One region of the Thermotoga sp. SG1 genome, then DNA from elsewhere that is predicted to be linked to it. Evidence: predicted binding sites of a transcription regulator. Region 1 holds the regulator's gene; each other region holds the start of a gene.
What was found. The regulator HrcA, encoded in region 1, represses chaperone genes, less so after heat shock. The targets are predictions, from matches to a motif close to ATTAGCACTCNNANNNTNNGAGTGCTAAT.
Positions count from the first base shown of each region.

Region 2: the regulator HrcA is predicted to act here: its motif matches at 5,746-5,774, upstream of groES (co-chaperone GroES).
Region 3: the regulator HrcA is predicted to act here: its motif matches at 1,974-2,002, upstream of dnaK (molecular chaperone DnaK).

Region 1 is NZ_LNDD01000003.1:423,465-431,733, forward strand. Features, by position in the region: gene cdd (cytidine deaminase) at 1-155, shown strand, start outside; gene era (GTPase Era) at 151-1,047, shown strand; gene yqeH (ribosome biogenesis GTPase YqeH) at 1,059-2,150, shown strand; gene dnaJ (molecular chaperone DnaJ) at 2,147-3,259, opposite strand; gene AS006_RS05050 (nucleotide exchange factor GrpE) at 3,266-3,772, opposite strand; gene hrcA (heat-inducible transcriptional repressor HrcA) at 3,777-4,796, opposite strand; tRNA gene AS006_RS05060 (tRNA-Leu) at 4,922-5,008, shown strand; gene AS006_RS05065 (L-threonylcarbamoyladenylate synthase) at 5,057-6,064, shown strand; gene AS006_RS05070 (cell wall metabolism sensor histidine kinase WalK) at 6,074-7,531, shown strand; gene AS006_RS05075 (HDOD domain-containing protein) at 7,503-8,269, shown strand, end outside.
Region 2 is NZ_LNDD01000003.1:80,192-88,460, reverse strand. Features, by position in the region: gene tmung (type-4 uracil-DNA glycosylase) at 1-413, shown strand, start outside; gene AS006_RS03310 (metal-dependent transcriptional regulator) at 418-930, shown strand; gene AS006_RS03305 (SDR family oxidoreductase) at 932-1,861, shown strand; gene AS006_RS03300 (AAA family ATPase) at 1,833-3,632, shown strand; gene groL (chaperonin GroEL) at 3,815-5,431, opposite strand; gene groES (co-chaperone GroES) at 5,446-5,721, opposite strand; RNA gene ssrA (transfer-messenger RNA) at 5,924-6,280, opposite strand; gene AS006_RS03280 (ABC transporter permease) at 6,397-7,434, shown strand; gene AS006_RS03275 (ABC transporter permease) at 7,448-8,269, shown strand, end outside.
Region 3 is NZ_LNDD01000001.1:55,971-64,239, forward strand. Features, by position in the region: gene AS006_RS00285 (Hsp20/alpha crystallin family protein) at 1-22, opposite strand, end outside; gene dnaK (molecular chaperone DnaK) at 37-1,827, opposite strand; gene AS006_RS00295 (efflux RND transporter permease subunit) at 2,056-5,058, shown strand; gene argR (arginine repressor) at 5,048-5,506, opposite strand; gene AS006_RS00305 (KaiC domain-containing protein) at 5,673-6,401, shown strand; gene AS006_RS00310 (transcriptional regulator) at 6,398-6,832, shown strand; gene AS006_RS00315 (MFS transporter) at 6,842-7,948, opposite strand; gene AS006_RS00320 (TIGR00266 family protein) at 8,057-8,269, opposite strand, start outside.

The DNA.
Region 1 (8,269 bases):
AAAAAACTGTGCCCTGTGGTGCCTGCAGGCAGGTGCTCTACGAATTCTCCGAGGACATGGATGTGATCATGGCGGATAGAAACGGAGATTACGAGGTGGTGAAGTTGAAAGATCTTCTGCCAAGAGGCTTCAGACTGGGAGGTGAAGAACATTAAATCGGGTTTTGTTGCGCTGGCCGGAAAGCCGAACGTTGGAAAATCCACCTTCATAAACACTGTTTTGGGTAGAAAGGTTGTGATCGTCTCCGATAAACCCCAGACCACCAGAAACAGGATAAACTGCATCTACACCGACAAAGACGCACAGATCATATTTGTGGACACTCCGGGTATACACAAACCACTTCATCGCCTGGGAGAATACATGGTGAAGGCTGCCGTTCAGGCTCTAAAGGGAGTGGATATCGTCCTCTTCATTCTGGATGCCGCCGATGGTTTCACCGAAACAGATGAACAGGTCGCAAAGATCGTGAACGAATCCAGGACAAAAACCATCATCGCCGTGAACAAGATAGATGTAGCAGGAGAGGAAAAGGCAAAGTCGGTAGGAGAACTTGCAAAAGGTATGGTCGAAAACGCTATTTCCGTTCATTACATATCCGCTCTGAAGGGTATAGGTGTTTTCGAGTTGCTTGATAAGATAAAGGAAGAACTTCCAGAAGGACCACAGTACTACCCTGAGGACATGATCACGGATCGTCCGCTCTCTTTCATGGCGGCTGAAATCATAAGAGAAAAGATCTTCCATCTGACTCGTCAGGAAGTTCCGCATTCCACCGCCGTCGTCATCGAGGAGATAAAGGACAGACCGAACGGTGTCCTTTACATACGGGCCAACATATACGTAGAACGTGATTCACAGAAGGGAATATTGATAGGAAAAAGCGGCAGCATGATAAAGAAGATAGGAACCCTTGCACGTGAAGAGATAGAGTTCCTTGTTGGAAGGAAGGTGTTTCTCGATCTCAACGTCAAGGTGAAAGAAAAGTGGAGGGAAAAGGACTTCATAATCCTTCAGGAAATCGGTCTGAAACACGACATAAAATGAGGTGATGTTCGATGAAGTGTCCAGGATGTGGTGCCAGCATACAGTTCGAGGATCCGAAAAAACCAGGGTACATCCCAAGGGAAGCCTTTGAAAAAAGACTGGAGGAAGGGAAAGAAATCCTGTGTCAACGGTGCTTTCGTATAAAGCACTATGGAAAACTGGAACCCATAGAGTACGACTGGGATTTCAGGAATCAGTTGAAATCCTACCTCGGTGGTTTTGAGGTGGTTCTGTGGGTGATCGACATCTTCGACTTTGAGGGCACGTACAGAGAAGACATAGCGAACCTGCTGAAAGGAAAGGACGTTGTGTATGTGATCAACAAGCTCGACCTTCTTCCCAGGGCAGTTACTGTCAGGGAAGTGAAAGAATGGGTGAAAAGGAGAATAAAAGCAAAAGATCCCGAAAAGATAAGAATAGTGAGTGCCGAGAAAAACCACGGTCTGAAGTCCCTAGTGAAACTGCTTGCACGATTGACCGACAAGGCACTGGTGATAGGAGTGACGAACGTTGGGAAATCCTCCCTTTTAAACAAGATATGTACTCACGAGAACACCATCAGTCCGTTTCCAGGAACGACTCTTGGAATACTGAGAAGGAAGGTAAAAGGTGAGAATCTCTACCTTTACGACACCCCCGGTATCATGACGAAAGACAGAGTCCTCGATCTTCTGGATCCGGAATGTCAAAAGGCGATCCTGCCGAGGGAAGAACTCTCCAGAAAAACCTTCAAACCAGAGAGGAACAGAACGATCTTCATGGGAGGATTGTGTCGCTTTGACATAGACTACGAAACGGAGAAAAGCCCCATATTCCTACTCTTTTCCTCCAGAGAGGTTACCTTTCATGAGACAAGGAGAGAAAGAGCAGACGAGTTGATGAGGAACAGACTGGGAGATCTTCTAAAACCACCCTGTTCGAAAGCGAGGTACGAAGATTTCACGTGGAAAAAGGAGAAGTTCATTCTGAACAAAGGAGAAGAACTGGCAGTGGCGGGCCTGGGATGGATGAGTGTCAGAAGAGGACCGTTGACGGTCGAAGTTACCATCCCGGAAAATGTAAAACTCGTTATAAGAGAAGCCCTGGTGAACCCCAACCGCTAGGCAACGGGAATGCCTCTTCTCTTTGCCAGATCCTCCAGTATTTTTCTTTCTTCTCTAGAAAGGTTCTTTGGAATTTCAACATGTACATTCACAAGGAGGTCGCCCCTTCTACCGTACTCACCCGGCAGTCCTTTCCCTTTCAGACGGAATACCGTCTCGGGCTGTGTGCCAGGTGGTATCTTCAGCATGGTTGTACCACCTTCGGGGAGAGGAATCTCGACGGTTGTTCCCAGTATCGCCTGGAGGTAATCTATCGTGATGTCGTATATCAGATCTCTTCCAGATCTCCTGAACTTGCTATCTGATTTCACTCGAACGGTGATTATCAGATCACCGTAGGGACCACCGTAATAACCCGCGTTACCACCACCGGATATCCTCAAATGCCCGCCGTCTTCGATGTTTGGGGGTATTTTTATCGTTCTTCGCACTCTTCTGAGAACTCTTCCACTTCCTCCGCACTCATGACACAATTCTCGAGGGACTCTTCCCGTTCCGCCGCATTCGTCACAGGTTCTTTCACTGACGAAATATCCAAAGAACGACCTTTTTTCTTCTCTGATCCTTCCCGTTCCACCACAGCGTGGACAGCCGATGTATCCTGAATCTGGCTCTACACCGGTTCCTCCACATCTTAAACACGTTTCGTACCTTTCGTATTCGATGGGAATCTCCGTACCGTTGATCAGGTCGGAAAGGTTCACTTCTATGGTGTAGCGTATGTCTTCTCCTCTGCGGGCGTATTTTCTTCTCTCTCTTCGTCCAGATTCCTCACCGAAGAACACGTCGAATATATCCCTGTTGAAGATATTTTCGAACTCTCTGAAAACGTCTTCGAAGAAGCTGCTACCAGTTTCTGCTTCTTGATAGACGGGTTGTTCCCCGACGTATCCAAAACGATCGTACATGGCCCTCTTCTGAGGATCGCTGAGGACCTCGTAGGCTTCCTGAATCTCTTTGAAGCGCTGCTCGGCTTCTTTTCTGTTTTCTGGATGTCTATCTGGATGCCACTCTTTTACCAGCTTTTTGTACGCTTTTCTTATCTCCTCCTGCGTGGCGTTCCTCGGAACACCGAGGATCTCGTAATAATCCTTTTTTTCTCTTTTCATGGAGAATCACTCCTTTTTATCGGGAGGTTCTTCATCTTTCTTTCTCGGTTTCACGGCCACTTTCACCTTCGCTGGCTTCAATACCTTCCCGTGGAATTTGTAACCACTTTCCAGTACTTCGAGGATAGTGTATTCCTCCACATCGTCCGTTTCAACTCTCTCAACTGCCTCATGTTCGAACGGATCAAAAGTTTCTCCCACCTGGATCTTAGAGAGGCCTTCCTTTTCCAGTGTATTCAGAAGCTTTTTGTATATCAACTTCACACCATCGTAGAAGGATTTCTCATGATCCTTCTGATTCAACGCTCTTTCGAAGTCATCGAGTATGGGAATCAGTTTTGAGATGAGGTATTCGTTTGCGTTCTTTATGAGTTCTCTCTTTTCCCGGGCGACTTCCTCACGGTAATTTTCGTATTCGGCCTTGAGTCTTTTGGCGTATTCTTCGAGTTCCCTGTATTTTTCTTTCAATTCCTCACATTCCTGAGAGAGATCCTTCTTTTCTTTTTCAGACATTCTATCACCTCCTGGCAGCCGATGTGAAGTACTCCGAAAGTCTGTTGAGTACGTAGTTGAAAACCCTGTGGTTTCTGTCGTACCTGGTGATCTTTGAGGTGAAAAGATGGACGCTTCCAATAGGCGATGAACCTTTGTAGTATCTACCAGAGAAAACGGCAAATCTCTCCAGTTTTTTCCTTCCGATCTCTTTTCCGATCTTCACCGTAATGTCTTTGTCGTTTTCTATGAGACTCTCTAGAAAACGATGGTCCTTTAACTCTTCCAGAAGGTGCTTTATATCTTCCAGAGAGAGAGTATCGTCCTTCAGGAGATTTTCAAAGCCAACGTCTATGTACCTTTCCAGTTTTTCGTTCATCACGGATTCTATGAGTTTGAGAATACCGCTTCCTCTGAGAGTTTCTACCTTTCCTGTTAGCACGTCTTCAACTGTTCTTCCCCTCAAAAGGAAGTTCAGCTGTCTTTCTATTTCCTCCCAATTCAAATCGTCATGGATTCTAATGGGAGTGATCTTAGAAATACCGAATTCTGTCAGTATTGAGAAAATAAGGTAATCCTCGGATATCGGTGTGAGGATCACCCTGAGTATTTTCAAATCTCTGGGATTTGGTCTTTCTATGAGAACGTACCCTTCGGCCAGCCGGGCAAGAAGATTGCCAGCCAGAAGCAGGATTTTTTCTGGATCTGCAAGCGGAATTAACCTGAAGGTATCCACCTCCAGGTTCAGTTCTTCGGTTTCTTTGGAGATCTTTACCATTTCTTCGTAGTAGAATCTGAGTCCCTTGTCCGTTGGAACCCGGCCAGCCGAGGTATGAGGTTGGTATATGTAACCAAGGTATTCCAGTTTCTTCATATCGTTTCTTATGGTGGCACTGCTAAAATTTATATTGCTCACTTCGAGAACCCTCTGTGAGCTGACGGGTTTTTTGTTCTCTATGTACTCTTTCACAATGCAGTAAAGTACCTTTCTTTGGCGGTCGTTCAGGTTTCTTTGGTGTTCACCCTTGTTTTGGAGCCTTCTCATTTTAGCACTCCTTTCTTTTGAGTGCTAATAATAGTTTAGCATACATCTTGAAAGAATTCAAGGTCAGAAGAGAAAACAAAAGGACTTGATTTACGAATGGAAAATTGCTACCATATTATACGGGAGCCGAGGTGGCGGAATGGCAGACGCGGCTGACTCAAAATCAGCTGGGGGATAACCCCGTGCGGGTTCAAGTCCCGCCCTCGGCACCAGGAGGGGCTCTAGGAGCCCCATTTGTTTTTAATGAAGGAGGTTGATCGATGACCAGGGTCGTGAAGGTGAATCCTCTCTTTCCCAATGAAAGAGCCCTGAAAGAGGCCGCCGATCTTCTGAAAAAAGGGGAGGTTGTTGTCTTTCCGACAGAAACGGTCTACGGAATAGGGGCGGATGCTTACAACGAGAAAGCGTGCAGGAAGATATTCGAAATCAAGGGAAGACCCGCAGACAACCCTCTGATAGTCCACATATGTTCATTTTCCCAACTCGAAGAGGTGGCAGATGGGTACGAACCTTTCAGAAAGTTTCTGGAGAGATTCTGGCCTGGTCCTTTAACGGTCATACTTCCGAAGAAGTCCTGGAGAATTTCTAATGTGGTCACTGCGGGACTTCCCACGGTGGCTGTGAGAATGCCGGCTCACCCGGTGGCCATGAAACTGATAGAAATGCTGGGAGATCCCATTGCTGCCCCGAGTGCGAACCTGTCTGGAAGACCCAGCGCGACGAACGTGGATCACGTTGTGGAGGACTTCATGGGACGGGTGAGCCTGATACTGGACGCAGGGAACACACCGCTTGGCCTGGAATCCACCATAATAGATCTTTCAAAAGAAAAGCCTGTCCTTTTGAGGCCGGGCCCTGTAGAGGTTGAAAGACTGAAAGAGTTCTTCCCCAATCTTGTTGTACCGGATTTCGTGAAAAAAGGGGAGTTCAGAGGAAAACCTCTGGCACCGGGCATGAAATACCGTCACTACGCTCCCTCAAAGCCGTTGATACTCGTAGAAAACCTCGAGAAGATGAAGAACGTTTTGAAAGAGTTTCCCGATCACGTTGTGATATGTGTCGAAGAGAGGAAGGCCCTGTACGGAGACAGAATCGTCGTAGGTTCTTTGAAAAATCCCTACAGCATAGCGCAGAACCTCTTTGCAGCACTCAGAGAAGCGGAAAAGAGAGAAAAAGAGTATATAATTGTTGAGGGACTGGAGGAAAGAGGCATACTCTTTGCGGTGATGAACCGATTGAGGAAGGCCGCCTCCAGGATCGTGAGGTGAAAGATCTAGATGGACAAAACCCAGGAACGAACCGATAAGTTGCTTTTGCTTCTTTCTATATTGATAATGGAGTTTTCCAACGTAAAGGAAGAGAGGGATGTCCTTCTTAGCCTGTTGAACCTTGTGAAGAAGGTCGTTGATGTGAACGATCTGGTTCTGATCGACGAAAACAAGCGGGTTGTGCTGGGAAGAGAACTCGATGTTTCAAGATTCGAGGAGTTCATAGAATGGGCTACAAAACAGGCATCTCCAGCTTTTGTGGAAGAGGCAGGAAGATACGTCGGAATCATTCCTCTGGTCAAACTCGGAAGGTCCTTCGGGAGTCTGATCGTCTTCATGGATCACCAACCTTCGATGGAAGAGACAGAGATCTTCAGAATTTTTTCGGTTCTTTCTTCCATCGTACTGGAAAACGTCAGGCTCTACAGAGAACTTGAAGAAACGTACGACTACGTGAACACTATCCTCAACAACCTTCCGGAGGGTATCTTCGTTTATTCAAACGGAGAAATACGTTTTCAGAACGAAAGGTTCGCAAGGGAAAGTTTCCCAGAAGATGTTATGAAGAAAGCGATGGAGATTTCAGAAGAGGCAATTTCGCTTGGAGTTCAGAGAACTGGGGAAGTCGAATCTGAGGACGAGTTCTTTTCTATCACCTCCATTCCTCTGCTCTACAACGGTGAGACACAGGCCCTGACGATCGTAGAAAACATCACGGCATCGAAGGAACTAGAAAGGCTAAAACGCATAGACAGGATGAAAACAGAGTTCGTTGCGAACATATCCCATGAGCTCAGAACCCCTCTGACTGCTATAAAAGCCTACACGGAGACCATGTACAACAGCTTGGAGGAACTCGACGCGGATACCCTGAAAGAATTTCTGGAAGTTGTACTCGATCAGAGCAATCACCTTGAAAGTCTTCTCGACGAACTTCTCGATTTCTCCAAACTCGAAAGAAAAGCACTGCAAATAAAAAAGGAAAAAATCAACATCTGCGAACTGGTGGAAAGCGCCGTCAGTGCCATCAAAGAATTCGCAGCTTCTCAGGGTGTAAAAGTCTTTCTGGAAAAGAAGGTTCCATGCTTCGAGGTGGAAGTCGATCCAACGAGGATGAAACAGGTTCTTTTGAACCTTCTGAGTAACGGTGTGAAGTACTCGAAAAAGGATGAACCAGAAAAATATGTGAAGGTGGTTCTGGACAAAAACGAAGATGGTATTCTCATTGTTGTGGAAGACAACGGTATAGGGATACCGGAACACGCCAGAGAAAAGATCTTCGAACAGTTCTACAGAGTCGACTCTTCCTTGACTTACGAAGTTTCTGGAACGGGTCTGGGACTTGCCATTACAAAAGAGATCGTGGAACTCCACGGCGGAAGAATCTGGGTTGAGAGTGAGGAGGGGAAGGGATCCAGGTTTTTCGTGTGGATCCCGCATGATCATGGCACTGAAGATAATCGATAAGATACTCGAGGGTATCGACAAGTTACCATCTCCCAACATCGTCGTTCAAAGGATAGTGGCCGTGTGTTCAAATCCGGTTGCTTCTTCCTCGGAAGTTGCCAACACCCTCATGATGGATGCAAGTCTCAGTGCCAGGGTCTTGAAACTTGCAAATTCTGCTTATTACGGGATTCCCCGGAAAATAACAACCCTGAGTGAAGCAGTCATGATACTGGGATTCAAGACTGTCAGGAACCTTGCTTTGAGCGTTTTCACCTACGATATGATCTTCAAGAACAGATCCTCTAGCATCGACAGAGAAAAACTCTGGGCGCACTTTATTGCAACGGCCGTTGCCTCAGAAACCATTGCAGAGACAGTCGGTTACCCGCTGAAGGAAGAGATATTCATAGCGGGACTACTCCACGACATAGGAAAAGTGGTTTACGACTTTCTTCTCTCTGACGTTCTGGAGATGGAGGTAAGAATCGCTCAGAAGTTAAAGAAGAACCTGATCGAAGTGGAAGAGGAACTGGAGGTGCCCCCTCACACCGAAGTTGGGGCAAAGCTTCTGAAAAACTGGAATTTTCCGGATCTTCTTGTTTTCACAGCAGACTATCATCATCGAGTTGATGCAAACCCCAACGAACTGTTCATCAATCAGGTGTCGATGGTCCATGTTGGGGATGTCCTGGCGAACCTCATGATGAAAGGTGCGTCTCTTTCGTGGGGAGATCCTGTTCTTTCTCATTTTGCTCT
Region 2 (8,269 bases), 340 kb from region 1:
GAAGGCCGTTCGTTGGAAGAGCGGGAATGCTTCTGACAGAGCTTTTGAGCGAAGTTGGAATTAAACGAGAGGATGTGTATATTTGCAACGTTGTAAAGTGCAGGCCCCCTAACAACCGTACGCCAACCACAGAAGAGATGTTTGCATGCGGACATTTCTTGCTCGCACAGATCGAAATAATAAATCCAGCGGTTGTGGTCGCTCTAGGATCCACCGCTCTATCCTTCTTCATGGATGGAAAGAAGGTATCCATAACCAAGGTACGGGGAAATCCGATAGACTGGCTGGGCGGAAAGAAAATCGTTCCGACCTTTCATCCGAGCTATCTTCTGAGAAACAGAAGCAGGGAACTGAGAAAAATCGTTCGGGAGGATTTAGAGAGAGCAAATAGTTTCATAAAGGAGGAGGGTTGATAAAATGCCTAGAGGAAGAAAGAAAACACTGACACCTGCTCTTGAAGACTACCTTTCCGTGATTCAGGAGATACTCCAGAACCAACCTGCGGCGAGGGTGAGTGTTATAGCGAGGAAGATGGGTGTCAGTCTTCCCAGTGTGACAAACGCCATGAAAAGGCTTGCGGAACTCGGATACGTGGAGTACGAAAAGTACGGTTACATCACCCTTACAGAAAAGGGTAAAAGAAAGGCAAGATCTCTTAGAGGATCCCAGAATCGGCTGAGAAACTTCTTTTTCTACGTAATGGGTATCCCCTCTCCAACGGCTGAGAAACTGGCGCGACACTTCTCCCACTTCCTGGATGCTCGCACAAGAAGCAGGTTCAAAAAGTTCTATGACATCATGGTGAACTTTGACGAGAGCAGGGTGCAGGAACTGAAAGAATTTCTCGAAGAAAGTAAAAGAATCGTGAACGTCCAAGAAATTCCAGAGGAAGCGAAGAAGATAGAGGAGGAAGAAGAGGAGGAAGCATAACATGAACGTTTTGGTGACTGGTGGTGCGGGATTCATCGGTTCACATGTGGTAGACAGATTGATAGAGAAAGGTTATGGTGTCATTGTGATAGACAACCTGTCATCCGGGAAAGTCCAAAACCTCAACAGAAACGCCCTGTTTTACGAGCAAAGCATAGAAGATGAAGAGATGATGGAGCGTATCTTCTCGTTGCACAAACCCGAATATGTGTTTCACCTTGCTGCTCAAGCGAGTGTGTCCATCTCCGTGAAGGAACCAACAAGAGACGCAAAAACGAACATCCTTGGCTCTCTTGTACTCCTCGAGAAATCCGTAAAGTATGGAGTGAAGAAGTTCATATTCTCCTCCACCGGTGGGGCGATCTACGGCGAAAACGTGAAAGTTTTCCCCACACCAGAAACAGAAATCCCCCATCCCATATCACCCTACGGTATAGCAAAGTACAGTGTGGAGATGTATCTGGATTTCTTTGCGAGAGAGTACGGATTGAAATACACCGTCCTCAGGTACGCCAACGTTTACGGTCCAAGACAGGATCCCCACGGTGAAGCCGGGGTCGTTGCTATTTTCACTGAGAGAATGCTGAAGGGAGAGGAAGTTCACATATTCGGAGACGGAGAATACGTGAGAGATTACATTTACGTCGATGATGTGGTCGAGGCAAATCTTCTTGCCATGGAGAAAGGAGACAACGACGTGTTCAACATCGGAACGGGAAGAGGAACCACCGTGAACGAACTCTTCAACATGCTGAAAGAAATCACCGGTTACAACAGAGAGCCTGTCTACAAACCTCCAAGAAAGGGCGACGTGAGAAAGAGTATCCTCGACTGGACAAAGGCGAAGGAAAAACTCGGATGGGAACCGAAGGTTTCTCTTGAGGAGGGTCTGAAGTTCACCGTTGAGTATTTCAGAAAAGCCATTGACTGAACTGCTAAGACCCAGAGATTTCGATGACTTTTCTGGACAGGATCATCTGTTCGGTGAAGACGGGATCCTGAGAAGGACTCTGAAAACAGGCGGCATGTTTTCTGCCATACTGTATGGACCACCGGGGTCTGGGAAGACCTCGGTTTTTTCGTTGCTGAAAAGGTATTTCAACGGAGAGGTCGTTTATTTGAGTTCCACCGTCCACGGAGTATCCGAGATAAAAAGCGTACTCAAAAGGGGAGAACAGCTGAAAAGATACGGAAAGAAACTCCTTCTGTTCCTCGATGAAATACACAGGTTGAACAAAAACCAGCAGGCAGTTCTGGTCACACATGTGGAAAGGGGAGACATCATCCTCGTTGCAACCACGACGGAGAACCCCAGTTTTGCTGTTATCCCCGCCCTCCTTTCAAGGTGTAAGATACTCTACTTCAAGCCACTCTCAGAAAACGACCTTCTTAAAATCGTCGAAAAGGCCGTGGAGAAACTCGGCATGAAACTGAGTCAAGATGTGAAAAAGGCAATTGTAAGAAACGCTGAAGGAGACGCTAGAAGATTGCTGAACACCCTCGAGATCGTTCACCAGGTGTTCAAAGACAAAGAGGTGACCATAGAAGATCTAAAAACCCTTTTCGGAAAGAGTGTGAGTTACTCAAAGGAGGAACATTACGACTTTGCGTCTGCTTTCATAAAGAGTATGAGAGGGAGCGATCCGAACGCTGCCGTTTATTATCTTGTGAAGATGATAGAGATGGGAGAAGATCCTAGATTCATCGCTCGAAGGATGATCATATTCGCGAGTGAAGATGTGGGACTGGCAGATCCAAATGCACTGACTCTGGCTGTCTCCACCGCTTTTGCCGTTGAACATGTGGGACTGCCAGAGTGTTTGATGAACCTGGTGGAGTGTGTCATTTACCTTTCTCTTGCTCCAAAGAGCAACTCGGTCTATCTTGCCATGAAAAAGGCACAGGAGCTTCCGGTGGAAGAAGTGCCACTCTTTCTGAGAAATCCCGTAACGGAGGAGATGAAGGAAAGAGGTTACGGAAGAGGATACCTCTATCCGCACGATTTTGGAGGATTCGTCAGGGTTGATTACCTTCCAGAGAGGCTGAAAAACGAGGTAATATTTTCTCCGAAAGGAACTGGATTTGAGAGTGAACTGCTTGAAAGGTTAAAACACCTCTGGCCCGAAAAGTACGGGGGTGATGGTATGTCTGAAATCAGAAAAGAGCAACAGTACAGAGGCAGAAAGATACTGGTTGTGAAAGGCGACATCACAAAAGAAGAAGTCGATGCGATAGTGAACGCCGCCAACGAATATCTGAAGCACGGCGGAGGAGTCGCAGGTGCGATTGTAAGAGCGGGTGGAAGTGTGATACAGGAAGAAAGCGACAGGATAGTGAGAGAGCGAGGTAAAGTGCTCACGGGAGAGGCCGTAGTGACGGGAGCGGGAAATCTCAAAGCCAGGTATGTGATCCACGCGGTGGGACCTGTCTGGAAAGGTGGGAACTATGGAGAAGATGAACTGCTGTACAGAGCAGTTTACAACGCTCTTCTCAGAGCCCACGAACTCAAACTGAGGAACGTTTCAATGCCTGCCATCAGTACCGGCATCTTCGGATTTCCGAAGGAAAGAGCGGTCAAGATCTTCGAGAAAGCGATCAGAGATTTCATCGACCATCATCCGGACACATCCCTCGAAGAGATCAGAATATGTAACATCGATGAAGAAACGACCAGAGTGTTCGAAGAGAACCTGAAGATCTGAAAACAAAAGGGGCCATCGGGCCCCTTTTTAAAGACCTCAGAGGAAGTATTGAACCAACTCAAACGATTTCTTGGATCTGATACCGGCAAAATCGCCATACCTGAAAGGGGATATTGATACTTTCATTGTATCACAAACTGGATAAAAAACAAAGGGGGCGTCCGCCCCCCAATTGTGTTTCATCAGTACTCTTCAGGCAAAGACGGTGTTTCTTTCTTTTCCTCGGGTTTTTCGACCACCAGCACTTCCGTTGTCAGAAGCATTCCCGCGATGGATGCTGCGTTCTGGAGAGCACTCCTTGTGACCTTTGCAGGATCTATGATTCCCTTCTCAAACATGTTTCCAAATTCGCCCCTCAGAGCGTCGAAACCGTAAGCCGGATCATCGCTAGCAAGGATTTTTTCTATGATTACAGCTCCATCGTATCCAGCGTTCTCCGCAATCTGTCTGATCGGTGCAGAGAGGGCTTTGTAGACGATCTGTGCTCCTATCTTCTCGTCACCATCGAGCTCTTCGAGGAGTTTTTCTACGGCTTTTCTGGATCTCAGGAGAGTGACTCCTCCACCGGGAACGATTCCCTCTTCTACGGCAGCCCTAGTTGCGCTCAGAGCGTCTTCGATTCTGTGTTTCTTTTCCTTGAGTTCTGTTTCGGTGGCGGCTCCAACTTTTATGACGGCGACTCCACCGGCGAGTTTGGCCATTCTCTCCTGGAGCGTTTCTTTTTCGTACTCAGATGTGGTTTCTTCTATCTGAGCCTTGATCTGTGCGATTCTCTTCTTGATCGCTTCGGGATCTCCTTTTCCTCCGATGATGATGGTCTCGTCTTTCTTGACTCTCACAAGGTCAGCCCTTCCAAGGTCCTCGAGTGTGAGGTCTTCAAGGTTGATTCCGAGTTCTTCACTTGCAACTTGTCCACCGGTGAGAATGGCTATATCCTGGAGCATAGCCTTTCTTCTTTCACCGAATCCAGGTGCTTTTACCGCACAGGACTGAAGCGTTCCCTTGAGTTTGTTGAGAACGAGTGTGGTCAGAGCCTCACCTTCGACGTCCTCGGCGATGACAAGAAGCGGTCTTCCCGTCTGAGCAACTTTCTCGAGAATCGGTATCAGAGGCTTCACAGCGCTGAGTTTCCTGTCGGTGATAAGGATGAAAGGTTCTTTCAAAACGACTTCCATCTTCTCTGCATCCGTCACAAAGTATGGTGAGATGTATCCCCTGTCGAACTGCATTCCTTCGGTGAACTCAACATAGGTCTCGAGTGTCTTGGAGTCTTCAACTGTGATGACACCGTCTTCTCCAACTTTGTCCATGGCCTCGGCGATGAGTTCTCCTATTTCAGGGCTGTTGGCGGAAATCGCTGCAACATGAGCGATGTCTTCCCTTCCAGAGAGTTTCTTGGAGAGCTTTTTGATTTCCTCGACGGCCCTTTCAACGGCCTTGTCTATTCCTCTTTTGAGCAGGATCGGATTCGCCCCGGCTGCAACGTTCTTGAGGCCTTCTTTGATCATCGCCTGTGCGAGAACCGTTGCCGTTGTCGTACCGTCTCCGGCGACATCGTTCGTCTTGGAGGCAACCTCCTTCACGAGCTGAGCACCGAGGTTTTCGAATTTATCCTCGAGTTCGATTTCCTTTGCTATAGAAACACCGTCGTTCGTTATGGTTGGAGATCCCCAGGATTTCTCAATGACAACGTTTCTTCCCTTCGGTCCAAGAGTTATCTTCACAGCGTTTGCGACCTTGTCCACACCTCTTTCGAGAGCCCTTCTTGCTTCCTCGTTGAACTTCAGAAGCTTCGGCATATCTCACACCTCCCTCACTCTTCGATTTTCGCAAGTATATCGTTCACATCGATGATGATGTAATCTTCATCATCGATCTTTATTTCCGTACCGGCGTACTTGGAGAAGATCACTTTATCTCCTACCTTGATATCGAACTTCTCTTCATCTTCGATCTTTCCCACCGCAACGACCTCGGCTTTCATGGGTTTTTCTTTTGCCGAATCTGGAAGCACTATTCCTCCTTCGGTCTTTTTCTCCTCCTTGATGGGTTTGATCAGCAACCTTTCACCGAGAGGTTTCACCTTCATGCTTCATCCCTCCTTCGGAAATTTTTTAGCACTCTCGACTTTTGACTGCTAATATAAATATACAACTTTTTCCATGCGACTTCAAGCGCTGTGATTTAAGGAAAAACAACAAAAAAATTACGATATAATTAAACCAAAGATAAAAAATGTCTAAAACCACGTTTCAAAATTTAAGGGGGTGCTTTCGGCACCCCCTTTTGTCTGGTGGAGGCGGGGGGATTCGAACCCCCGTCCGAAGATGGAGGCCCCTGGGCTTCTCCGAGCGCAGCCCGTGTTTTATGTCTCGGGAATGACTCCCCACGGGCAGGGCGTCACTTCCCACAGCCTTCCTGAAACTTCCCGATCCGGGCCGGAAGGCGGAGCCCAGATCGGTAGGCTGGATTCCTCACGCCCTCTTCCGGAGCCCAGCCAACCCCGGAGAGGACGGCCGCCTATCTATTAGGCGGCAACAGCAACAGGTTCGTTGGCACTTATTCGTGTTCCCACCTTTTTTACGAGGAGGTGGGGACCTCGGCTCGCTTCCCAGGGGACTCCATCCCCGTCGAACCCGTTCGCCCCCTGGTCTCAACCGAAATTATTATACCACGTCTCATTGACTCTGCTCTCCTCAGAAAGGTTCAGATTATTGTATAATCATATGAAGGCATCAGGAAAATCGACCAGGAGGTGTACCCTGTGGCAGCATACGTTATACGAAGGTTGCTTCTGCTTCCCCTGATACTCCTCGGTGTAACGTTCATCGTGTTTTCCATGATCCAGTCACTTGGACCTGACAAACTGCTGGCCGCTTATGTGAATCCGAACATGCTCGACAAACTGACACCAGAGCAGATGGACGCATTGAAAGAAAAGTACGGACTGAACAACTTCTTCGTGATCCGGTACGGCAAATGGCTTCTCAACACCTTGAAGGGAGATCTTGGTTGGTCTCTTGTGGGAAAAGAACCCGTGAAAGACGCCCTTTTGAAGAGATTGCCGTACACGATTGAACTCGCACTTTACGCCATTTTCCCGGTTATATTCATTGGAATCTGGCTGGGTGTGAAAGCCGCCGTACACAGGGGCAAATTCCTGGACCATTTCATAAGGATATTCGCCGTTGTGGGATGGTCCTTTCCGGATTTTGTTTTTGGACTGCTTGTTTTGATGATCTTCTACAGCATTCTGAACTGGCTCCCTCCGGGAAATCTCAGCTTATGGGCTGAAGAAGTGATCAGATCTCCTGAATTTCATCGTTACACGAAACTCATCACGGTCGATGCCCTGTTGAACGGAAGACTCGACGTTTTCTGGGACGGCCTGAAACACCTCATAGGTCCCATCATAACACTCTCCTGGCTCTGGTGGGCGTATCTTTTGAGGATCACAAGATCCAGTATGCTGGAGGTTTTGAACAAAGAATACGTGAGAACGGCCAGAGCGAAGGGCCTTCCAGAAGACGTGGTCATAAACAAGCACGCCAAGAGAAATGCTCTCATTCCCGTTACCACGGTAGCCGGCGGTATGGTGATAGGGTTGTTCTCTGGAACGGTGATCGTGGAGACAGTTTTCAACAGGACGGGTGTGGGAAGCTTCACGGCACAGGCGGCACTCCAACTCGACTACGCGTCCGTCATGGCTTCTGCTCTGTTCTTCTCCACGATCCTGGTGATAGGAAATCTCATTATAGACATCCTGTACGCTCTCATAGATCCCAGAATAAGACTCGGATGAGAGGTGAAATGGCGTGAATCAGGAGTTGAAGAGAATCCTGAAGAGATTTTTCAAAGATCCATCTGCTGTGCTCGGACTTTCTCTGGTTCTTTTTTTCACGGTGGTGGCCATTCTGGCGCCCGTTATCGCACCACCCGTTCATCCTCTCACGAGGATGAAACTACCAGATCCCTATTTGATGCCCGTTGTGAGCTGGGATCAGAGCCCTCAGCCTCCGACTTCAAAAGAAGACGCCATAGCGAAAAATCCCAACAGAGAACCTATACGAGGTGTGGATTATCATCCGTTCGGTGTCATAGGTGGAAGGGACATATTCTACGGAGTTGTCTGGGGAACGAGGACGGCCTTCAAAATAGGGATAATAGTCACCCTAGCCAGGCTTCTGATAGGAATCCTGATAGGGTCCATCTCCGGATACTTTGGAGGATGGATAGATGAACTTCTCATGAGGATCACCGACGTATTCCTTTCAATCCCGTTTCTCATAGCCGCCGTTGTTCTTACGACGGTGCTTGGAACGGGCCTGGACAAGGTCATGATAGCGATGATCGTATTCGGCTGGATGGGCGCCGCAAGGCTAATAAGAGGAAACATACTGCAGGTGAGAGAAGAACAGTACGTTCTCGCAGCGAAGGCAATCGGTGTACCGGACTTTCTCATCATACTAAAACACGTGCTTCCAAACTCCATTTTCCCTGTTCTGATCTGGGCATCCATGAACATGGGATCCCTTGTGATAACGGCCGCTGTGCTCAGCTTCCTTGGCCTTGGAGCCCCTCAGGGATACGCAGACTGGGGGTCCATCCTCAGCTACTCCAGAGACTGGATGATGGAG
Region 3 (8,269 bases), on a different contig from region 1:
CTTCCCTTCTTCCAAGGAGCATCGTGTCACCCCCCTTCACTGGTTTGTTGCCTCTCCTCCTGTTGCAGACTTGTAGAGGTATTCTCCTATCTTCATGCTTTCTTTCTGGAGATCATCGAAGAGCATCTTCACCCTTGGTATGTCGTTTCTGTTGATGGCGTCTCTGAGTTCTCTGATCATATCTTCAAGCCTGGACTTGAGATCTACCGGTATTTTGTCTCCATGTTCTCTGAGGGTCTTTTCCACACTGTACGCGAGGTCGTCTGCTCTGTTTTTGAGTTCGATCTCCTCTTTGAGTCGCCTGTCCTGTTCTTCGTATCTTTTCGCGTCCTCTATCATTCTCTTTATGTCTTCTTCAGAAAGTTTGTGTCTTCCCGTTACCACCATGGATTGCTCTTTTCCAGAACCGAGGTCTTTTGCTGAAACATGGACTATTCCATCGCTGTCTATGTCGAACGTGACTTCTATCTGAGGAACACCTCTTGGTGCCGGTGGTATACCAACAAGCTTGAAGCTTCCAAGGAAGATGTTTTCTCTTGCGATCGGCCTTTCACCCTGATAGACTCTGATCTCAACCTCGGTCTGTCCGTCTTCAACAGTGGTGAAGATCTTGCTCTTTCTCACAGGGATCTTTGTGTTTCTCGGTATGATCGGTTCAAACAGACCTCCTTTAACCTCTATTCCAAGCGTGAGCGGTGTGACATCCACGAGGACGATATCTCTTCCCTTGGCACCCTCTGTTCCTGCAAGGATGGCTGCCTGAATTGCTGCACCGATGGCAACCGCTTCATCCGGATTGACACTCTTGTTCGGCTCTTTTCCGAAGAACTCTTTTATAAACCTCTGGACCATCGGAACCCTGGTCATTCCACCAACGAGTATGATCTCGTCTATGTCCTTTGGTGAGAGTTTTGCGTCGTTGAGTGCCTGTTCTATCGGACCCCTTGTCATCTCGACGAGGTCCTTCGTCAGCGACTCAAAGAGACTTCTGGTGATCCTCATTTCGAGGTGAAGTGGCTGTCCACTTGGAGAAACCGCTATGAACGGAAGACTCACGTCTGTCTCCATCTTCGTCGAGAGTTCTATCTTGGCTTTCTCTGCAGCGTCCCTCAATCTCTGCAGGGCCTGCCTGTCCTCTCTGAGATCTATTCCATGCTGTTTCTTGAATTCCTCAGCCATCCAGTCTATGAGCCTTTGATCGAAATCATCTCCTCCGAGGTGGTTGTTACCCGCGGTTGCGATAACTTCAATGACACCATCTCCGATTTCCAGGATTGATACATCGAACGTACCACCACCGAGGTCGTAGACTAGAACTTTTTGCTCCTTTCCCGATTTGTCCAGACCGTACGCGAGAGCGGCTGCGGTGGGTTCGTTGATGATCCTCAACACTTCAAGCCCGGCTATGATTCCTGCCTCTTTTGTGGCCTGCCTCTGAGCATCGTTGAAGTAGGCAGGACAGGTGATGACAGCCTTCTTTATTTCGCCACCGAGGTACGCTTCAGCATCGTTCTTGAGTTTCTTCAGGATAAGTGCGCTGATCTCCTGCGGTGTGTACTCTTTGTCATCTATTTTGACCTTGTAGTCGGTACCCATTTTTCTCTTTATAGACTTTATTGTTCTTTCGGGATTGAGAATCATCTGTCTTTTTGCGGGTTCTCCCACAAGAATTTCTCCACTCTTTGTGAAGGCAACGATGGATGGTGTTATCCTGCTTCCCTCTGCGTTTGGTATCACTTCAACTGTACCATCTGGTTTCATCCAGGCAATCACGGAGTTCGTCGTTCCAAGGTCTATACCAACAACGAATTCTTTCTTTTCCGCCATCGTTCCACCTCCTCGATTTCTTTCTCCGTGTGAAATTATAGAAAGCCTTGAACGATGTGTCAAGATTCCGGTTGATAATTCGTTCGTTTTTGAATTGTGTTTTTTATCTATTAATGAGATGTCATAATTTATTTGTAATTATATCGTATAGCAAACGAAACTTATGAATGATAATGAGTTTTCCTTCAAGGAATGATATATAATTGAACCGGCCGGGGAGGGATCCAGATGAAACTAGCAGAGATATCATCGAAAAGACCAGTAACAATATTGATGCTGTTGACCGCTATAGTGTTCCTCGGATTCATATCTTTCCAGCACCTCAAATTAGATCTTCTTCCACAGATCGAATATCCCTATGCGGTTGTTCTGACTACTTACATGGGTGCAGGTGCGGAAGAGGTAGAAGAACTCGTGACTTTTCCTCTTGAAGAGTACATCTCGTCCACACCGGGTGTTAGAAGGTTTACCTCTATGTCCATGGATTCTGTTTCCTTCATCCTTGTAGAGTTTGAGTGGAATGTGAAAACAACCGATGCTGTGGGAAGGTTGTCCAGGTATGTGGAACTTGCTTCTCGAGAACTCCCGGAAGAAGCCAAGCCAGTCGTTGTGGAATTCGATCCGTCTCTGCTTCCGGTGTATGCTTTCTCAACTGAAGAAGATTACGAAGAGGTTGTCTCAAAGATCAGAAGACTTCCGGATGTTGCCAGCGTTGAAGTGATGGGCGAACCGAAGAAAATCGTCGAAATCGTTCTGAATCACGAGAAGATAAAGAAGTTCGACGCTGATCCTTCACTGATAGAAACCATTCTCTCAGGAAATCTGGTTTATCCGTTTGGATACGTGAAGGATTCTGAGGGAAACATCTATCCTGTTTCTGTCGATGGGCGTTTCGAGAACCTCGAGGATCTGAAAAACACCATCGTGGGTTTCAGAGGAGTGAAATACCAGTCCCTGCTTCGAGGTGAAATACCAAAACTTTTGATTCCAGTTCGCCTGAAAAACATAGCAGAGGTGAAGATAGCAGAAGAGAGCGCTCAGGGAGAAGTCAGGGTCAACGGGAAAAAGGCATCTCTCATCGCCATCTACAAAAGAAGCGGTGCGAACACCGTCAAGACCGTTCGTGAGATAAAGAAAATACTGAGTGATTCCAAAATAGGTTACATAGAGGCCATGAACCAGGCTTACTACACGGAAAGAGCCATCGACAACCTTCTCAAGAATCTGTTCTATGGATTCATAGCAGCATTCGCTGTGGTCCTGATCTTCCTGAAGGATTTCATCTCCACACTCGTCACGTCCTTTTCTATACCGCTTTCTCTCACCGTCACCTTCGTCTTTCTGTACGCGTTCGGGTTAAACCTTGACACACTGACCCTCGGTGGTCTCATCATGGCACTGGGAATGCTGGTGGACAACTCCATCGTTGTCTTTGAGAATATATACCGCCATCGTTCTCTGGGAAGGTCCATTCCAGATGCCGCAAGAGAAGGAACGGGAGAAGTCTGGCTGGCAATTCTTGCTTCCACACTCACCACCGTTTCTGTGTTTTTACCCATAGTGTTCTTCACCGGCTTTGTGGTGAGGCTGTTCAAATACTTTGCTCTCGCTTTTGTTCTTGCCCTTTCTTCTTCTCTTTTCGTTTCAACCGTCATCGTTCCAGCCGGTACAAGATGGATAAGACCAAGGAAAGGAAAACTCACCGAAAAGCTTCAGGAGTCCTATCGAAAAGCTTTGGAATGGTGTATGAATAGAGAGGGCCTGGTTCTTGCAGTGGCTTTCACCCTCGTTATCGTGTCGGCTGTGTTTCTACTTTCAAAACCCATGGGATTTCTTCCTTCCTTCCAGACAAACCTTCTGGTTATAGACGTGAAACTGCCACCTCAAGCTTCCTACGAAAGAACATCCGAAGTGGTTCAGAAAATAGAAGAATATCTTAACGAACATAGATCCACCTACAACATTTCTTCTTTCTACTCAGAAGTGGGAATAACCAGTGAGTACTCACAAATAATGGGGCGAGGACAGAACGAAGCAAGAATAATGGTGAACCTCGGAGGAAGCAGAAAAGAGTTTGCAAAAAACAGAGAAAGGTTGAAAGAAGCCATCACATCTCTGAAGATCCCCGGTACAAAGATAGAGGTTCTGGAACAGTCACAGCAGTTGTACGAGGTTCTGGGCTATCCGATAACGGTTGAGGTAAGAGGAGAAGACCTCTCTCTCATTCAGGAAAAAGCCGAGGAGATATTCGAACGCTTGAAGAACCTTCCCGAGGTTAAAAAAATCCAGATCCGGAACTCTTATGAAAAGAGCGTTTTACACGTGAGGATAGACAGGAACAAATCCCTCATGAACGGTGTGGTGGCAGGCCAGGTTTTCCTGGACCTGCAAACCTACATGCTTGGGAAAAACATTGGAACTTTGAAAACGAGTCAAGGAACATTGCCGATCGTTCTTAAAAAAGCAGAGTCGTTATCCTTGGAGGATCTTCCCAGAACACCCCTTGAGGGATTGAAGGGAGAAGTTCCGCTCGGAGCCATTGCGACCGTCACTCAAAAGGATGTTCCTTCGATGATTGACCATTCTGATGGCGAGCGTGTTATTTACGTGGATCTAGTGAGTATAGATGGTGCGATAGGTGATGTTTCAAGGAAGGTAGAAGAAGTTCTGAGTGAAATAAACCTCTCAGGCGTTAAAGTGGATATTTCAGGACAGAAAGAATTCATGGATGAAGCCTTTTCAGAGCTCAAATCTGTGGTCTATATGGCAGTAGCCCTTGTCTACATGATCCTTGCAGCTCAGTTCGAATCCTTTGTGCTGCCTTTTGTCATATTTTTCACCGTTCCTTTCGCGATCGTTGGAGTTGCTTTTGCCGTACTCGTGAACGGATATTCTCTCGACGTTCCTGTTCTTGTAGGGCTTTTGACCCTCTCTGGAACGGTTGTGAACAACGCCATCGTGATGTTAACGAGAATAGAACAGATAAGAAGGGAAAAAGACCTGTTGGAATCCGTTTTTGAGGGTGCTCAGAGCAGATTGAGACCCATTCTTATGACCACCTTCACCACCATCGTGGCCTTGCTTCCCACCGCGTTGAGTCAGGGAGAGGGTGCAGAGATAGAATCACCCATTTCGTGGGTTGTGGTCTTTGGTTTGTTAATATCCATGCTGTTCACACTCTTTGTAATACCCGTGATCTACACCCTTGTGAGAAAGAAAATCAGAGTATAGACGAGAGTTTTTCCACGATTTTCTCACAACTTTCCGGATCTCGTACGGCAACGAATATGGTGTCGTCTCCTGCCAGCGTTCCAACGATTTCGTCTATGTCGAGTCTGTCTATGACACGGGCGATTCCACTGGCGGTTCCCGGTATCGTTTTTATGACTATGAGGTTCCCAGCCCTGTCTATGCTTTCAACAAAGGACTTGAAGTTTCTCTTCAACTCTTTCCAGGGATCGATCACCGGTGTTTCATCCAAGAGTCTGTAAACGTAATTACCGCTTTCATCCATTATCTTCACCGCTCCGATTTCTTTCAGATCCCGAGCGATGGTGGGTTGAACGGCCTTTATACCGTATTTTTTCAGTTCCTCGACGATTTGAAACTGGTTGCTTATTCTTTTTTCGTGTATGATCTTCTTTATGAGTTCCTGTCTTCTTTTTTTCGACACCTTCAAGTCGAACACCTCCATCTTTCAGATTGAAAACACATACAATTATACAGCATAAATATAACACAGTTGGAAGAAAAATTCATTTGTTTTTGTTTTGGTAATTAAAGAGTAACATTTACTTTTATCAATCGATACTAATGAGTGCTAATATATCTTAGGGGTGAAAAGAATGATCAAGAGGGTCAAAACGGGTATACCGGGGATGGATGAGATCCTTCATGGGGGAATTCCAGAAAGAAATATAGTTCTCATTTCCGGAGGGCCAGGTACCGGCAAGACGATCTTTTCACAGCAGTTCATATGGAACGGACTTCAGATGGGAGAGCCTGGAATATACGTGGCTCTCGAAGAACATCCGGTGCAGGTGAAAAAGAACATGGAAGTCTTCGGCTGGAAGGTTGATGATTTTGAAAAGGAAGGAAAGTTCGCCATAGTGGATGCGTTCACAGGAGGGATAGGTGAGTACGCAGAGAAAGAAAAGTACGTGTTGAAAGACATAGACGATGTCAGGGAACTCGCTGAAGTTTTGAAAAGAGCGATAAGAGAAACCCAGGCCAAAAGGGTGGTGATCGATTCTGTCACGACCCTTTACATAACAAAGCCGGCGATGGCAAGGAGCATCATATTCCAGCTCAAAAGAATCCTTTCAGGACTTGGCTGCACCTCACTCTTTGTGAGTCAGGTGTCAGTAACGGAGAAGGGCTTTGGTGGACCCGGTGTCGAACATGGTGTGGATGGAATCATCAGGCTCGATCTGGACGAAATAGACGGTGAACTCAAAAGAAGCCTGATAGTCTGGAAGATGAGAGGAACGTCACATTCCATGAGAAGGCACCCGTTCGAAATAACCGACAGAGGTATCGTCATACATCCCTCGGAGGGGGGTGAAGAGAAATGAAGCTCAACTTCAACCCGTTGACGAAAGAGGAAATTCATCAGCTCGAAACGGCTCTGCTTGTCGGAACTCTTTTCAGAAAGGAAGTGCTTGAGGAGATCAGGAACTCCTCTGAAAGGCTCACCTGGGTGGATAGCCTGGCGGTTGCGGCAGGAGCACTTGCAAGGGCAAAAGCAGGAATGACTGTTTCTGAAATCGCAGAAGAGCTCGGAAGAACCGAAACAACGATCAGAGAGCACGTGAAAGGAGAAACCAAAGCTGGAAAGTTGGTGAACGAAACCTACGAACTTCTGAAAGAAGGAAAACTGAGCGCGGAAGGATTGATAGGTGAAGGTATTTCGGCAACGACCACAAGCGACGAAAAACTCCAGGAGATCAAAAAAGAACTCGAAGAGGTGAAACAAAAATTGGAAAACGTCATTCAGAAACTTTAAGGCGGGGATTCATTCCCCGTCTTTTGTAAACAACAGAACAACTACTCCTCCAGAGAGAATGGCAATTCCCAGAACCAGAAACATGAGTGAATACGACTTTTCTGCGAGAACACCTGCCAGGAAAGGACCCAGTGTGGCTCCAAAAAACCTTGCAGAACTCAAAAGTCCGAGTGCTCTTCCCCTCTGAAGATAATGGAATCTTCTGCCAAGAAAGTTACTTGAGCCGTTCATAAACGCACCAAAGCTTGCCCCTAGGAAGGCATAAGCCAGTATCGGTGCCCAGGTTTTCGGTACCATCATGAGAAAAGGAGTCAGAGAGGACATGAAAATTCCAAGAGCGCTTATGAATTTCGGTTCTACCTTCTCGACTAGCTTTCCGAAGAAAAAGTGAGAGGGTATCTGTATGAGCGGGTTGACGGCGGTGATAAAACCGATGGTTGAAGCGCTATAATGAAACGTGTCGTTCAGATAAACAGCAATCAAAGACATGGATCCAGAAGTCCCCATCTGCCTCAAAAGACTTCCCAGATACAGTGCCCATGTTCCGTGTTTCAAGATCTGTTTTCTAAAGTGTGTTTTCTCCTTTTTTTTCTGAACACCTTCCTCTTTTATCCTGAGGGCAGGAATCACCGCCGTCGCTACAACTATCGAAAAGAAAACGAAAGCAAGCTTCAAATCCATGAACACCAACAGAAAACCAATGAAGAGTCTGCTGAGAAACATTCCAAGTGAATTCGAAGAGTTGTAAAGTGAAAACCCAAGTGACATTTTCTTTGCAGTACTGCTGAGTGCCATCGCGGCAGGAGGATACATTCCGTTGAAAAAGGCTATGATCATGGAAACGATCAGAATGGCAAAGGGAACATCTATGACCGCGTACAGAGGATAAAAGGCAGATGCCAGAACAAGGCTTGATATGATGAACACTTTTCTTTTTCCAGTTCTGTCCGAAATTCTTCCCCAGAATACGTTTGAAAAGGTGTTCACCGCTCCCCTGAGGCTGGAAAGAAGGCCTATCAAAAAGAGGGTTGCTCCTATTTCTTTCATGCGAAGTTGAATCAAGAGATTGAAGCTCATCGTACCCATCGATCGAAGGACATTGGTGAGAAAAAGCATTCGCACGACCTCCAGCAATTTAGTTCGGTATGTGAATTATTTTACCACAACAAAGACAAACATCAAACATCAGAAGAGCAGAATCTAAAAAACCTTGTATATGTAAAATCACCTGCTGCCCGTCTGTCTGGGAACAAGTGACTTTATCCAATCAACAAAAGCGGGGTAATTCCTCGTCTGGATGTACACCCTTCCTGGTCCAGTGAAGGTGCACACGAGTCCCTCTCCACCCAAAAGCGTGGATTTCAACCCTCCAAACGTTCTGACATCCCACCTCAATGTACCGTCGAAGGCAACAACATGTCCTGTGTCAACCGTGAT